Linked DNA regions of Desulfovibrio desulfuricans. The protein of the gene in region 2 interacts with the protein of the main gene of each other region in a pairwise test. Links are inferred from orthologs where the notes say so. Each region holds a gene or a part of one and is shown on either strand. Other genes may lie near its edges.

Region 1 (6,628 bases), on a different replicon or contig from region 2:
CTGAAAGTAGTCATGCTCGCGCAGCCAGCGGCCTGTGGCTTCAAAATCAGGTAACAGGGTGGATTCTCCCCCGCCCCAGCTTACGGCGCAGTTTTTTTCCAGTGCGTCCTGCTCATACAGGCTCTGTATGGCGGGGAGAATGGCAATGGGGCGCGGGTGCTGTCCAGGCTTCCACAGGTCGCAGTAGACGCAGCGGCAGTTGCAGATGTGTCTGTGGTGATTCAGGGAAAGAACGGCAAATCGCAGCTTGGGCACACAGACAGAATGCGAAAGGGGAACAAGATCGGGGCAGCCCGCGCATACCTGGGGATTCTGCTTCTGCACTTCCTGCGCAACGCTGGCGATATGGCGGGTATATGCCTCCATATCCACCGCGCCGCCTGCAAAAGAAAAACTCGGTACAACGATATTGTGCGTATTGCAGCAGGGTTGCAAGGCCCTTTCTTCAAACACAAGTTCCCGAACAAACCTGGAGCAGAATAACACGCGGCCTCCTTCCGGAACCAGATGCCCGGGGCGTCGATCATCTCATGGCGATAACTATGGAGCGGCATTGTCCGCAGAAGCAAAATGCACCGTAACCAGCAAAACCTCGGCGCGGCCCGTAGTACGCAGGGGCGGCCCCCAAGTGCCTGTGCCAGCGCTGACGATAGAGTGGAAGTTGCCTTTTGTCAGCAGGCCCAGCGGGTTTTCGTATCTCAGTTCCGTCACAAAGTTAAAGGGCCAGAGCTGCCCGTTGTGCGTGTGGCCTGACAGCACGAGCGCTGCGCCTGCATTGCGCGCTTCGTCAAGGGCGGCAGGCTGGTGATCCATGACCACAAGGGGCAGCCCACGGTACTGTTCTGGCAGATCGGCCAAAATTTCCTCCATGCTGCCCCGCTGGATGCCCGTAAAACCGGGCTTGCTCAAATCGTCCCTGCCAGCAAGCACAAAGCTGTTGTCCACCACGGCCCACTGGTCGCGCAACACCTGCATGCCCACAGCGCGCAGAAAATCCAGACTTTTATCGATGGAACCAGAGATATACTCGTGGTTGCCCGGCACAGCCCAATGCCCAAGGCGCGGCTGGGCCACGGCAAGGGCTGCGGCGGTGGCTTCCGCATCCAGTTTTATATGGTCGTCAATGATGTCGCCCACATAGAGGATTGCGTCCGGCTGCTCCGGGGCCAGCAGTTCGATGGCTCTGCCCAGCCGCCCTGCTGTGAGGAGGCGGCCCAGATGTATGTCGGTAATAACGCCCAGTTTCAGCAGCTTGTCAACGTAGGTGCTGGGTACGGGGCCTTGCGTGCGCACAGTGATGTCGTAGTGCCGCAGCACGGGAAAGGCCGCGTTGAACCAGCTGCCTACCCCCAGCAGCAGGGGCAGGCCCATGACCAGCAGTACAGCGCCCCAGCGTGGGGTGGCGGGCGGCATTGCGCCAAATAAACGTGCGCCAAGGCCCCAGATGTCGGCAATCAACACAAGCGCAAAGGCGTAGAAGGCCACGCCCATCCAGAATGCCCCGGCCCGAAGCACCCACACATGGGCAAGGGTATCGCCATGCCCCTTGTAGAGCAGGGGAAAAGCCGCACCCAAAGCGAGCACAAGGATGCAGAGCACAATGCGCAGCCAGCCCGTGCCGGAAAGCGCGCGCCACAGCCACCAGGATATCCAGCCGTTGATAACGGCCAGGCCTATGCCTGTTACCAGAAAAAATCGGAACATATGGTTTTATGAAGCCCAGGCGGCAAGAGCTTTATCCAGATCCGGCCCGGGGCGTACTTTCAGAGAGTTGTCGAGGTGCAGAATGCACACGTGCCCATCAAGAAAAACCTGGGCATGCGCTTCCACCGGGCCGGGGAATTTTTCCAGAAGGTTGCGCAGGGCCAGCATGTCTTCGCGCCCAAGGCGGTGCTGCGGTATCTGCACGCATATGGGGGTGTCGCTCTGGCCGCAGGCTTCGGCCAGCGAGCGGACGGTCTGGCCCAGCAGCTTGATTTCGCGCGGGCCTTCGTCAGCTTCTTCATCCATGTCTGCGTTGTCGCCGTTGTCGGTCTGGCTGTCGAGGCGCGCCACCAGGCAGATGGGCTGCTCTGAGCGTAAAAGATCGCGGCATTCGGCGTACGTGCGTGGAAAAAACGTCACTTCGGCGTGCCCTGTGAGGTCTTCAATACCCACAAAGGCCATGCGCTCGCCCTTGGACTTTGTCAGCACTTCCTTGACGCTGACCACCAGCGCCGCACAGCGGATTTCCGCACCGGGGAACAGTTCGCGCGCGTCTTCCAGCGTGGTGAGCCCCAGGCGGCGGATTTCGCGTATGAATGGCTGGAGCGGGTGGCTGGTCAAAAAGAAGCCCAGGGCTTCCTTTTCTGCCCGCAGTTTGTCGTCGTCCGCCATTTCGGGCAACGAGGCTTCGGGGCAGTCAAGCCCTATGCCGGGCTGGGGCGCGCTTTCCACAACCGGAGCCATGGAGAGCAGCGAAACCTGATTGGATGTTTTGTCCTTGGCCTTTTTTTGCGCGCGGGCAACCACAATCTCAATGGCAGCCAGCATGGCGGCGCGGGGTACGCCAAAGCAGTCACACGCGCCGCCCTTGACCAGCGATTCAAGCACGCGCTTGGTGACCTTGCGCAGGTTTACCCGGCAGCACATGTCAAACAGCGAGGCAAAGTCGCCGCCTTCGGCCCGGGCTTCCACAATTTCGCGTATGGCTTCATCGCCCACGTTCTTGATGCCGCCAAGGCCAAAGACCACCTGCCCGTCGTGGGCCGTAAATTCGCGCTGGCTCTGGTTTACAGAGGCCTGCACTACATTGATGTCCATGTCCTTGCAGCACGAGACATACTTGAGCAGCTTGTCCTGATTGCCCATTTCCGAGGTGAGCAGGGCGGCCATGAACTCGACCTTGTAGTGAACCTTGAGGTAGGCCGTGTAGTACGAAATGAGGGCATAGGCGGCGGAGTGCGACTTGTTGAAGCCGTATTCGGCGAATTTTTCCATCAAGTCGAAAATTTCGTTGGCCTTGTCCTTGTCAATGTTGTTCTTTTCCGCGCCGGTAACAAAGTTGACGCGTTCCTTGGCCATGGCTTCGGCTTTCTTTTTGCCCATGGCGCGGCGCAGCAGGTCGGCCCCGCCAAGCGTATAGCTGGCGATGATCTGGGCGATCTGCATGACCTGTTCCTGATAGACGATGACGCCGTAGGTATCGCGCAGGCAGTCGGTGAGCGACTGGTGCGGATACACAACGGGCACCTGCCCGTGCTTGCGCTTGATGAATTCGTCCACCATGCCCGAACCGAGCGGGCCGGGGCGGTACAGGGCCAGCATGGCGATGACGTCTTCAAAGCACGAGGGCTTGAGCATGCGCAGATACTGCCGCATGCCCGAACTTTCCACCTGGAACACGCCGTCCGTGTCGCCACGGGCGTAAAGTTCGTAGGTTTCCGTATCCGTAAGCGGCAGGTTGTCGAGATCTGGCGGTTCATGGCCCTGAAGGGTGATGTTGTCCAGGGTGTCCTGAATCAGGGTCATGGTTTTCAGGCCAAGAAAGTCGAACTTCACCAGCCCGGCTTTTTCCGTCATGGGGCCGTCAAACTGGGTCACAAGTTCGCCGCGTTTGCCCTGATAAAGGGGGAGGTATTCCTCCATGGGCTTGTCTGAAACCACAAGCCCGGCGGCGTGGGTGGAGGCGTGGCGGGCCAGACCTTCAAGGCGGCGGGCCGTGTCCAGCAGGTGTTTGACCTTGGGGTCGGAGTGGTAAATGTTTTCCAGCTCCGGCTCTGCCTCAAGGGCCTTTTTGATGGTCATCTTGAGGTCGGCGGGCACCAGCTTGGCGATGCGGTCAGTTTCCGCAAAGCTCATGCCCAGGGCGCGGCCCACGTCGCGCACAACGCCCTTGGCCTTCATGGTGCCGAAGGTGGTGATCTGCGCCACCGAGCCTTCGCCGTAGGTTTCCACCATGTGCTTGATGACCTCGACGCGGCGGCGTTCGCAAAAGTCCACGTCGATATCGGGCAGGGAGACGCGTTCGTTGTTCAGAAAGCGTTCAAACAGCAGATTGTAGGGGATGGGATCAAGGTTGGTGATGCGCAGAGCCCACGCCACCAGCGAGCCGGCGGCGGAACCGCGCCCCGGCCCCACGGGAACATTGTGGTTTTTTGCCCAGTTGATGAATTCCTGCACGATGAGGAAGTAACCGGGAAAACCCATTTCAAGGATAACGCGCAGTTCGTACTGCAAGCGGTCCCGGTAGAGCTGAACATCAATAGTGTCTCTGTCGGGGTGTTTTTCCAGCCGTTTTTCCAGCCCTTCTTCTGCCAGCCGCCGAAATTCGGAATCAAGGCTGGCCCCTTCCGGCAGCTTGTACACAGGGAAGTAGTGGTGGCCGAAGTCCAGCTCCACATTGCACTGCTCGGCAATGCGCATGGTGTTGGCCAGTGCTTCGGGCACATGGGCAAAGGGTTTTTCCATCTCTTCGATGGACTTGTAGTACAGCTCATGGGTGCCAAAGCGCATGCGCTTGGGGTCGTCCATGGTGGTCTGCGTCTGAATGCAGAGCAGCACTTCGTGGGCTTCGGCATCGTCAGCGGTGAGATAGTGGCAGTCGTTGGTGGCAACCAGCGGCACGCCCGTGGTTTCCGCCAGTTCCAGCAGGGCGTTGTTGGCCTTGGTCTGCTCCGGCAGGCCGTTGGACTGCAACTCAAGATAAAAACGGTCGGGGTAGATATCGGCGTATTCCCGCGTGAGGCTCAGGGCCTTGTCCATGTCGTCCGCAAGAATGGCGCGGGGGATTTCGCCCGCAATGCAGGCCGAAAGGCAGACGAGACCCTCGGAATACTTGCGCAGCAGGGGTTTATCCACGCGGGGTTTGTAATAAAAACCCTCAAGGTAGCCCTGTGTGACCAGCTTGACCAGATTGTGGTAGCCTGTGGTGTTCTGGACCAGCAAAATCAGGTGGTTGCGGCGGCGCGCCAGGGGCGAGTCCGTGCTTTTATCCTTGTGGTCGTGGCAGACGTAAACCTCGCACCCAAAGATGGGTTTGACGCCGTAATCCTTGCAACCCTGATAAAAATAGGCCGCGCCAAAGAGATTGCCGTGGTCGGTGATGGCGCAGGCGGGCATGCCGAAATCCTTGGCGCGGGCGCACAGATCCTTGATGCGGATGGCGCCGTCAAGCAGGCTGTATTCGGTATGGCAATGAAGATGGACAAAATCTGACATGAAAACTCCAGAAGCGGAAAAGGCGGGCGTTACCGGCGCAAAGGCCTGACAGGCGAGCGCCTGCACAGGGTGCGGCAGCGCCAGAGCAGATTATAGCACAGGCAGGGGGGGCCTTCAAGGCGGGGCCATGAGGCCAGAAATGCAGGATGGGCCGCGAGAGGAGATCCAACGCCTCAGGCGCGCTGCAAATGCAGCAAAGTCGCAGCGCCTGCAAAAATGGGGCGGCGCTCGTGCACCAGCGCATTGCATTGGTGCACAAGCCCCTCAATGCCGCCCCTTTGAATAAAACTTGCTTGAGGTGCCCCGTCTGCCGCCGCTGTTCTGCGTGCTTTTGTCAGCGCCATGAGGCCGCGCGCAGCCAGCGTTGCGGGCAGCTCAAGGTTGCGTTCCGCCAGCTTGAAATCAGCCACCAGGACTACTTCAGCGCTTTCAAGCGCGAGCCGCAGCAGGGCTTCTGCCTGTGCCGCAGGCAGATAAAACAGCGTAAAAGCCAAGCGCGCACAGGCCAGGGGCGCATGGCTGGCGCTTCGCAGTGTCTGCACATCTGGGTTGAGCGGGGCATGCGCGTACGCATCCGGCCACGGCACACGCCGCGCCAGCGCCGCCTGTGGAAAAAATGCAGGGCAGGCTGGCAAAGTATCAAGGCTGGCTGCCGTAGGGGCATGCGTCACTGCGCGTCCTCCAGAATATGCAGCAGGCAGTCGCGGGCTTCGGCCTGCGGAACCGTGTCCGGCATGCGGCGCAGCAGATTTTGCGCATGCCCGTCCTCAAGAAATTTGCGGCGGCTTGAGACAAAGTGCAGATCAAAAAACCATGTTCCCAGCAGCAGGCGAAAATCGTTGACGCAGCGCAGGTCGGCATAGGCTGCCACGCGTTTTTCCCGCACGGCATTGAGAACCGCCTCGCTGGCGATGGTGGGGTCGTCCGGCTGTTGCAGCACCACTGTGGGATTATACGGGGCTGGGCCGCTCAAGTGCTCGTCCATGACCCGCAGAATGTCCAGCTTGTCCGCATCACGCACCACATTGGTGACCAGAGCGATGTTCTCCGGCGTCCCCTTGGGCAGGGCAAAACGGTTGTGCATGCCCACCGCCGCCATGACCAGCTTGCGCATTTGCGGTGTCTCGCTGACGAGGCGGCGTTCGGCCTTGAGAACCCGCACGCCCATCTGCCCGTGATTGCACGATTCCCTGTCCCTGAACGTGTGATAGCGCAGGTACTGCTCAAACCGGCCCACGTCATGGTACAGTGCTGCCAGCAGGCAGGCCCGCGCAGTCTGTGGGTCAAAGCCCTCGCCTTCAACGGTGTGCCGGGCATTTTCCAGCACTTCAAGGGAGTGCCGGAGTTTGAGATCCATGGGCGAGGCATCGCCCTGTTCCAGGGCTGTTTTGGCGGCGGCATATGCAGTAAACCACGCCAGATGCAAGGA
Region 2 (5,491 bases):
AAAGTCGAGCATGATCTGCATGGTTTTGCCATTGGGCATCTCATTGATGACCCGTTTGTTGCCCAGGCGCAGTTGTTCAATGCCGCACTGCGGCGTGTTGCAGATGTTGCCCTGCTTTTCCGAGCAATGTTTGCCCACCACATCGCCCTGACAGGATTTATTCATGCTTTCAAGCGCGACCTTGTTGCAGAAGGTCCAGACCATGTCGTTATCTGTTACCGAAATGGAGAGGGGCAGGGTATTGAGTATGCTCTCGTACCAGTGAGCCTGGCCTTCGAGCTTGGCTACCATTTCTTGCAGGGCCGTGGCCATGTGGCCCAGACAGTCGGAACGGTCTATGTCCAGCTTTGCTTTTTCATCACCTGCGGCAATAGCCTTGGCGTAGAGTACAATTTTGCGGATGGGGCAGAGCCTGTTGCAGATAAAGAAGGAGCCGGCAACGGCTAGCAGGAGTGTAAAGCCGCCGCCAATCAGCAGGGCTTTCAGTGTGGCAGCGCCGGACAGGGCATCGCCCAGAACCATGGTAAACCCGATGAGCATGGCCATACAGGCCAGTACGAGACCCGCGACAAAAACAAAAATGATGCGATAAGCCAAAGTCATGTTCATGGAATAGAACCTCATCCTGCGCCTTTGATTTGCTAGCAAACGCCATTTGGCCTGGGCGCTGTCAGTTGGCCAGTGCAAAGCAATGCAACGCGCAAACAGAAACCATCCCACTGAGATTCCTGAAAGTTCTTACGATGCATATGTCTTTGGCAAAACACATAGCATATATTATGTATCTAATAGTATATGCCAGGAGGCAGAAAAACAAGGGGATTGTGCAAATGTGCACAAATCACAAGCGCATTGCAGGGCAAGGCAGACAATCTCCGTGTTGCCCTTCTTACGGCATAATCATCGAAAGATTTATAGCGGAGTGAAAAAAAAAGACGAGTCGCTGAGTTGGGTATGCGGAATGTCAGGAGAGATCCTGCCGGAATTGCAGGGATTGTCGCAAGGTTTCTTTGTCCATGAATTTTACTTCGGCCCCAAGGGGGATACCCTGTGCAAGACGCGAAACGCGCACGGCAGGGAACTGCCTGCGCACCATCTGCCGAATGAAGGAAGCTGTATTTTCTGCCTCAAGCGTCGCACCCAGGGCAAGAATAAGCTCATGCACCTCGCCTTCGCCCAGGCGCTTCACAAGCCTGTCCATGTCGAGGCTGTCGGAATCCATGCGCTCAAGAGGGGCGAGCAGGCCGCCCAGTATCAAATACTGGCCGTGATAAAAGCCGCCTTCGTCCAGCGTGAGCATGCTGTCCCATTCCGTGACAAGGCAGAGCGTATCGCGGGCGCGCTCCGTATCGGAACAGACCGCGCAGGGGTCAGTGGAAGAAAGCCCGCCGCAGCGCGAGCAGAGGTGCAGATTGTCGCGCAGGTCGTGGATGCCGCGCCCAAGACGCCGTGTTTCGGCTTCCGGCCATTTGAGCAGGGCCATGGCGGCCCGCATGGCGGATTTGGGGCCAAGGCCCGGCAGACGCGAAAGCTGCTCTACCAGGGCCTTGAGCGGTTCGGGAATCCGATCGTGCATGGCTCTAGAAAAGGCCGGGCAGCTTGATGCCGCCGGAGATGGAGCTCATTTCGCGCTCCATGGTTTCACGGGCGATGCGGCCGGCTTCGTTAACAGCAGCCAGAATAAGATCCTGGAGCATTTCAACATCGTTGCCTTCAAGGGCCTTGGGGTCAATGATAAGTTTGCGCAGTTCCTGCTTGCCGGAGACTTCGGCCTTGACCATGCCGCCGCCGCTGCTGGCTTCGTAGCTGTGTTCGCCCATTTCCTGCTGGAGTTTGGCGATCTTGTTCTGCATAACCTGCGCCTGGCGCAGAATGTCGTTCATGTTCCGCATGTGTTTCTCCTTGCGTCTGTTGCATGCTTCCGGTTCCGGCGGCTTGGGCCGGGCGGACGCGGAAAGTTTTTTTCAGTTGCCAGCGGACTCAGCGGTTATCCTGATCCACCGGGCGGCACCCTTTGACCCGTGCGTTCAGCACTTCAAGGCAGGGTTGCAACTCGGGTCTCTGGCTGAATTCTTCAATCAGTTCCGCCTCGGGGCGATAGGGCCGGGGCGCCACGAGTTCAAGTTGCGTCTGCCCTGCGCCGTAGGCGGCCAGAGCTGCTGTCAGCTCCTCACGTCCGCGTTCAAGCTGGAACAACTGGGTTTCAGCCTTGGGGGCGAGGCGTAAAATTCCGTCAGCCCATATGGCGCTCACGCTGCGCAGCAAATGCTGGCGCGGCATGTCGCGCCCGGCACCTTGCCATGAAGAGCAAAAATCACAAAATGCCGCCCAGTTGCAGGCAGCCTGACCTTCCTGCTTGCCCTGGCCTGGTGTGCCCGCGCCGCCCCGGTTGAAGCCTTGCCCGTCAGCGACGCTTGCGCCGGAGTCCGGCTGGTCAGAATTACTGGAGCCAGCTCCATTTTGTCCAGAATCATCTTGCCCGAAATTTCGTGAGTCAGAATCTTCCTGACGGAGGGCCTTCTGGCCGGGGCTACCCTGATTTGGCCTACCCAAATCTGAGATGGCCAGATCTGTGCTGCCCTGATCAGCTTGCGCTGCTCCTGTTTGCGCACCGGGCCGCCAGGGGCGGTGCGTGGGGGCAGCAAAACTCTGGGCCGCGTCAGGCTCGTCAGATTCCGCATCGTCCGCATCATTGGCGGCGTGCTGCCCGGTGGCGGCATCCCTGGGGCGGGATTGAGCCACCTGCGCGCTTCCGGCGGGCATTCCCGCACTGCTTTCCATACGCTGCGCAGAGGGGGGCACTGCCTGAGCCTGCTGTTGGCTTCCCTGTGCGGCTGCCTGACTTGGGGCCTGCACTGATGACTGACCAGCTCCGCCAGCCTGGCCGCCGGGGCCGGGCGTGGCCTGCCCAACGGGCAGCAACTGCGGCAGCAGGGCAAGGTTGAGCAAAAGCAGTTCAAGCGCTGCTGCTGGTTCCGGGCTTTGCACTATGCCGCGTTGCGCGTCAAGAGCCATCTGCCATGCCGCGTGCAGGTGAGCGGCAGAAAATTGCGGGGCAATGCCCTGCCAGAGGGCGGCTTCGTCTGCGGGGAGGCGCAGGCTCGGCACAATGGCCTGACCACTCTGGCGCAGCAAAAAGAGGTTGCGCAGATTGCCCGCAAGCTCACGCATGAAAAAGCCAATATCCACACCCTGCTGCAATATCTGCCCGCACAGGTTTGCCACGGCGGCGCAATCCTGCCCTTGCAGGGCGGTAAACAGCTCTGCAAACAGTTCCTGCCCTGCAAGGCCGAGCACCTGCCGGGTGGCTGCAACGGTGAGTTCCTCGCCGCCAAGGGCGAGGGTCTGATCGAGCAGCGACATGCTGTCGCGCACGCTGCCCGCCGCCCTGCGAGCAATAAGCCGCACGGCCCCTTCTTCAAAGGCCGCGTTTTCCTTGCGTAGCACGGCGGTGAGGTGGGCAAAGAGCGCGTCTTCGCTCAGGTGGCGAAACACAAAATGCTGGCAGCGGCTCACAATGGTGATGGGGAATTTGTGCGCCTCGGTGGTGGCAAAGATAAAGACCACGCGTTCCGGCGGTTCTTCCAGCGTTTTCAGCAACGCGTTGAAGGCGTTGCGGGTGAGCATATGAGCTTCGTCAATGATGAAAATCTTGTAGCGGCCTTCCATGGGCGCGTAGCCGATGGTTTCACGCAGGGAGCGGGCGTCTTCCACACTGTTGTTGGAAGCGCCGTCGATTTCGGTCACGTCAACGTGAACGCCCTGGGTGATCTTGCGGCACTGCTCGCACTGGTTGCAGGGTTCCGGCCCCGGAGCGTGCTGGCAGTTGAGCGCCTTGGCAAAAATACGGGCAATGGTGGTTTTGCCCACGCCGCGAGTGCCGCTCAAAAGGTAGGCGGCTGCGGGCCTGTCTTCTGCCGCAGCACGGGAAAGGACGGCCTTGACCATGTCCTGTCCTGCTACCTGGGCGAAGTTTTGCGGCCTGTATCGTGCGGCGAGGGAAAGATGTTTCATGGCGCTCGTTGCCTTTGAAAGATGACCAACGGGCTGTCGGGCAGTCCCGGATTGCGCTATGCGCGAACCCGCAGGAAAGGCTGTTACCTGTTGTGTCCGTGTTGCGCCGGATTACGACGCAGGGCGGACTTGTTTACTCTTTGGTATCCGGCAGCCCCGCGAGGGCGGAGCTGCCGGATGCATATCTCTCTAAGCGGCGGCATTGCGGCCCGCCGTTTGTCTGCACTAAATGGTAAAGCGGTGCAGCCAGCCTTCGTATTTGGGATTTTCGCCCTTGACGATGGCAAAGTATTCTTTTTGCAGGTGCTTGGTCACCGGGCCAGCGTGCCCAACGCCGATCTGGCGGTGGTCAAGCTCGCGGATGGGGGTGATTTCAGCCGCGGTGCCGGTAAAGAACGCTTCATCAGCGATGTAGAATTCATCGCGGGTGAACTGCTGTTCTTCCACGGTGTAGCCGAGGTCTCTGGCAAGCTTCATGACGGAGTCGCGCGTGAGGCCGCCCAGAATGGACGTCCAGGGCGTGGTTTTGATCACGCCGTCGCGCACGATAAAGATGTTCTCGCCCGTGGCTTCGGAAACATAGCCGTTGGTGTCGAGCATCACGGCTTCGTCATAGCCGTCTTCCTTGGCTTCCACCTTGGCAAGGATGGAGTTGATGTAGTTGCCGGCGGCCTTGGCCTTGGACATGCTGGTATTCACATGGCTGCGGGCAAAGCTGCTGGTCTTGACGCGGATGCCCTTTTCAAGAGCTTCTGCGCCAAGATACGCGCCCCAGGCCCAGGCGGCGATGATGGTCTGCACCGGGTTGTTGCCGGGGTAGACGCCCATTTCGCCATGGCCCACGAAAGAAAGGGGGCGCACGTAACCTTCGGGCAGTTTATTGGCCTTGAGGGTCTCAATACAGGCGGCTACGAGCTGTTCAGCCGTGAAGGGTACTTCCAGGCGCATAATCTTAGCGGAGTTAATTAGGCGCTTGCAGTGGTCTTCCAGACGGAATACGGCAGAAGTGCCGTCGGCGCAGGCGTATGCGCGAATGCCTTCAAATACGGCGCTGCCGTAATGCAAGGCGTGGGTCAGCACATGAACCTGTGCTTGTTCAGAAGGGAGCATTTTTCCGTCAAACCAGATAAACTTTGCGTTCTGCATGGCTTTCCTCCGCAGTAGCCTGCTGTATAAGACGCGGGCGCGCCGGGGCAGTCCCGGCGGTTGCCGCAAGAGCAAAAATCTACTGAAAATGACCGCATATGGCAAGCAATTGCGCCAGTGGGAGAAAGAATATCCACAATTGCGGGCGCATGGAGCGAGCGCCAGGAACATGCAAGGGGGATGCGCGGCGGGCAGGGCGGGTAATGCCGCCTGAAAACTGCCCAATAATAAGGGCTGGCCCTGAGGATGGCGATGCCGTATGTTCAGGGTCAGCAAACAAGTATTATGAGGCCGGAATTATGAGCGAAACATATGTGCTGGGCATTGACGC

Evidence for each region.
Region 1: the proteins of dnaX (region 2) and dnaE interact in binary tests that used the Escherichia coli proteins (3 or more experiments, as listed by UniProt). The link is inferred for Desulfovibrio desulfuricans from one-to-one orthologs.

What each region holds. Positions count from the first base shown.
Region 1 is NZ_JANFYZ010000015.1:29,344-35,971, forward strand. Bases 1,511-5,557 are described here. They hold dnaE (DNA polymerase III subunit alpha), read right to left. Parts: upstream 5,200-5,557; coding sequence 1,711-5,199; downstream 1,511-1,710. Other genes in these bases: NE637_RS13425 (metallophosphoesterase), read right to left, coding at 1,511-1,704; NE637_RS13435 (hypothetical protein), read right to left, coding at 5,373-5,557. In the rest of the region: NE637_RS13420 (radical SAM family protein), read right to left, coding at 1-486; more of NE637_RS13425, read right to left, coding at 541-1,510; more of NE637_RS13435, read right to left, coding at 5,558-5,870; NE637_RS13440 (HD domain-containing protein), read right to left, coding at 5,867-6,628. UniProt on the Escherichia coli protein: DNA polymerase III is a complex, multichain enzyme responsible for most of the replicative synthesis in bacteria. This DNA polymerase also exhibits 3' to 5' exonuclease activity. The alpha chain is the DNA polymerase catalytic subunit.
Region 2 is NZ_JANFYZ010000019.1:28,675-34,165, reverse strand. The notes cover bases 1,498-4,407. They hold dnaX (DNA polymerase III subunit gamma/tau), read right to left. Parts: upstream 4,015-4,407; coding sequence 1,981-4,014; downstream 1,498-1,980. Other genes in these bases: NE637_RS14340 (branched-chain amino acid transaminase), read right to left, coding at 4,240-4,407; NE637_RS14350 (YbaB/EbfC family nucleoid-associated protein), read right to left, coding at 1,581-1,892; recR (recombination mediator RecR), read right to left, coding at 1,498-1,576. In the rest of the region: NE637_RS14360 (methyl-accepting chemotaxis protein), read right to left, coding at 1-609; more of recR, read right to left, coding at 965-1,497; more of NE637_RS14340, read right to left, coding at 4,408-5,160; NE637_RS14335 (hydantoinase/oxoprolinase family protein), read left to right, coding at 5,460-5,491. UniProt on the Escherichia coli protein: Part of the beta sliding clamp loading complex, which hydrolyzes ATP to load the beta clamp onto primed DNA to form the DNA replication pre-initiation complex.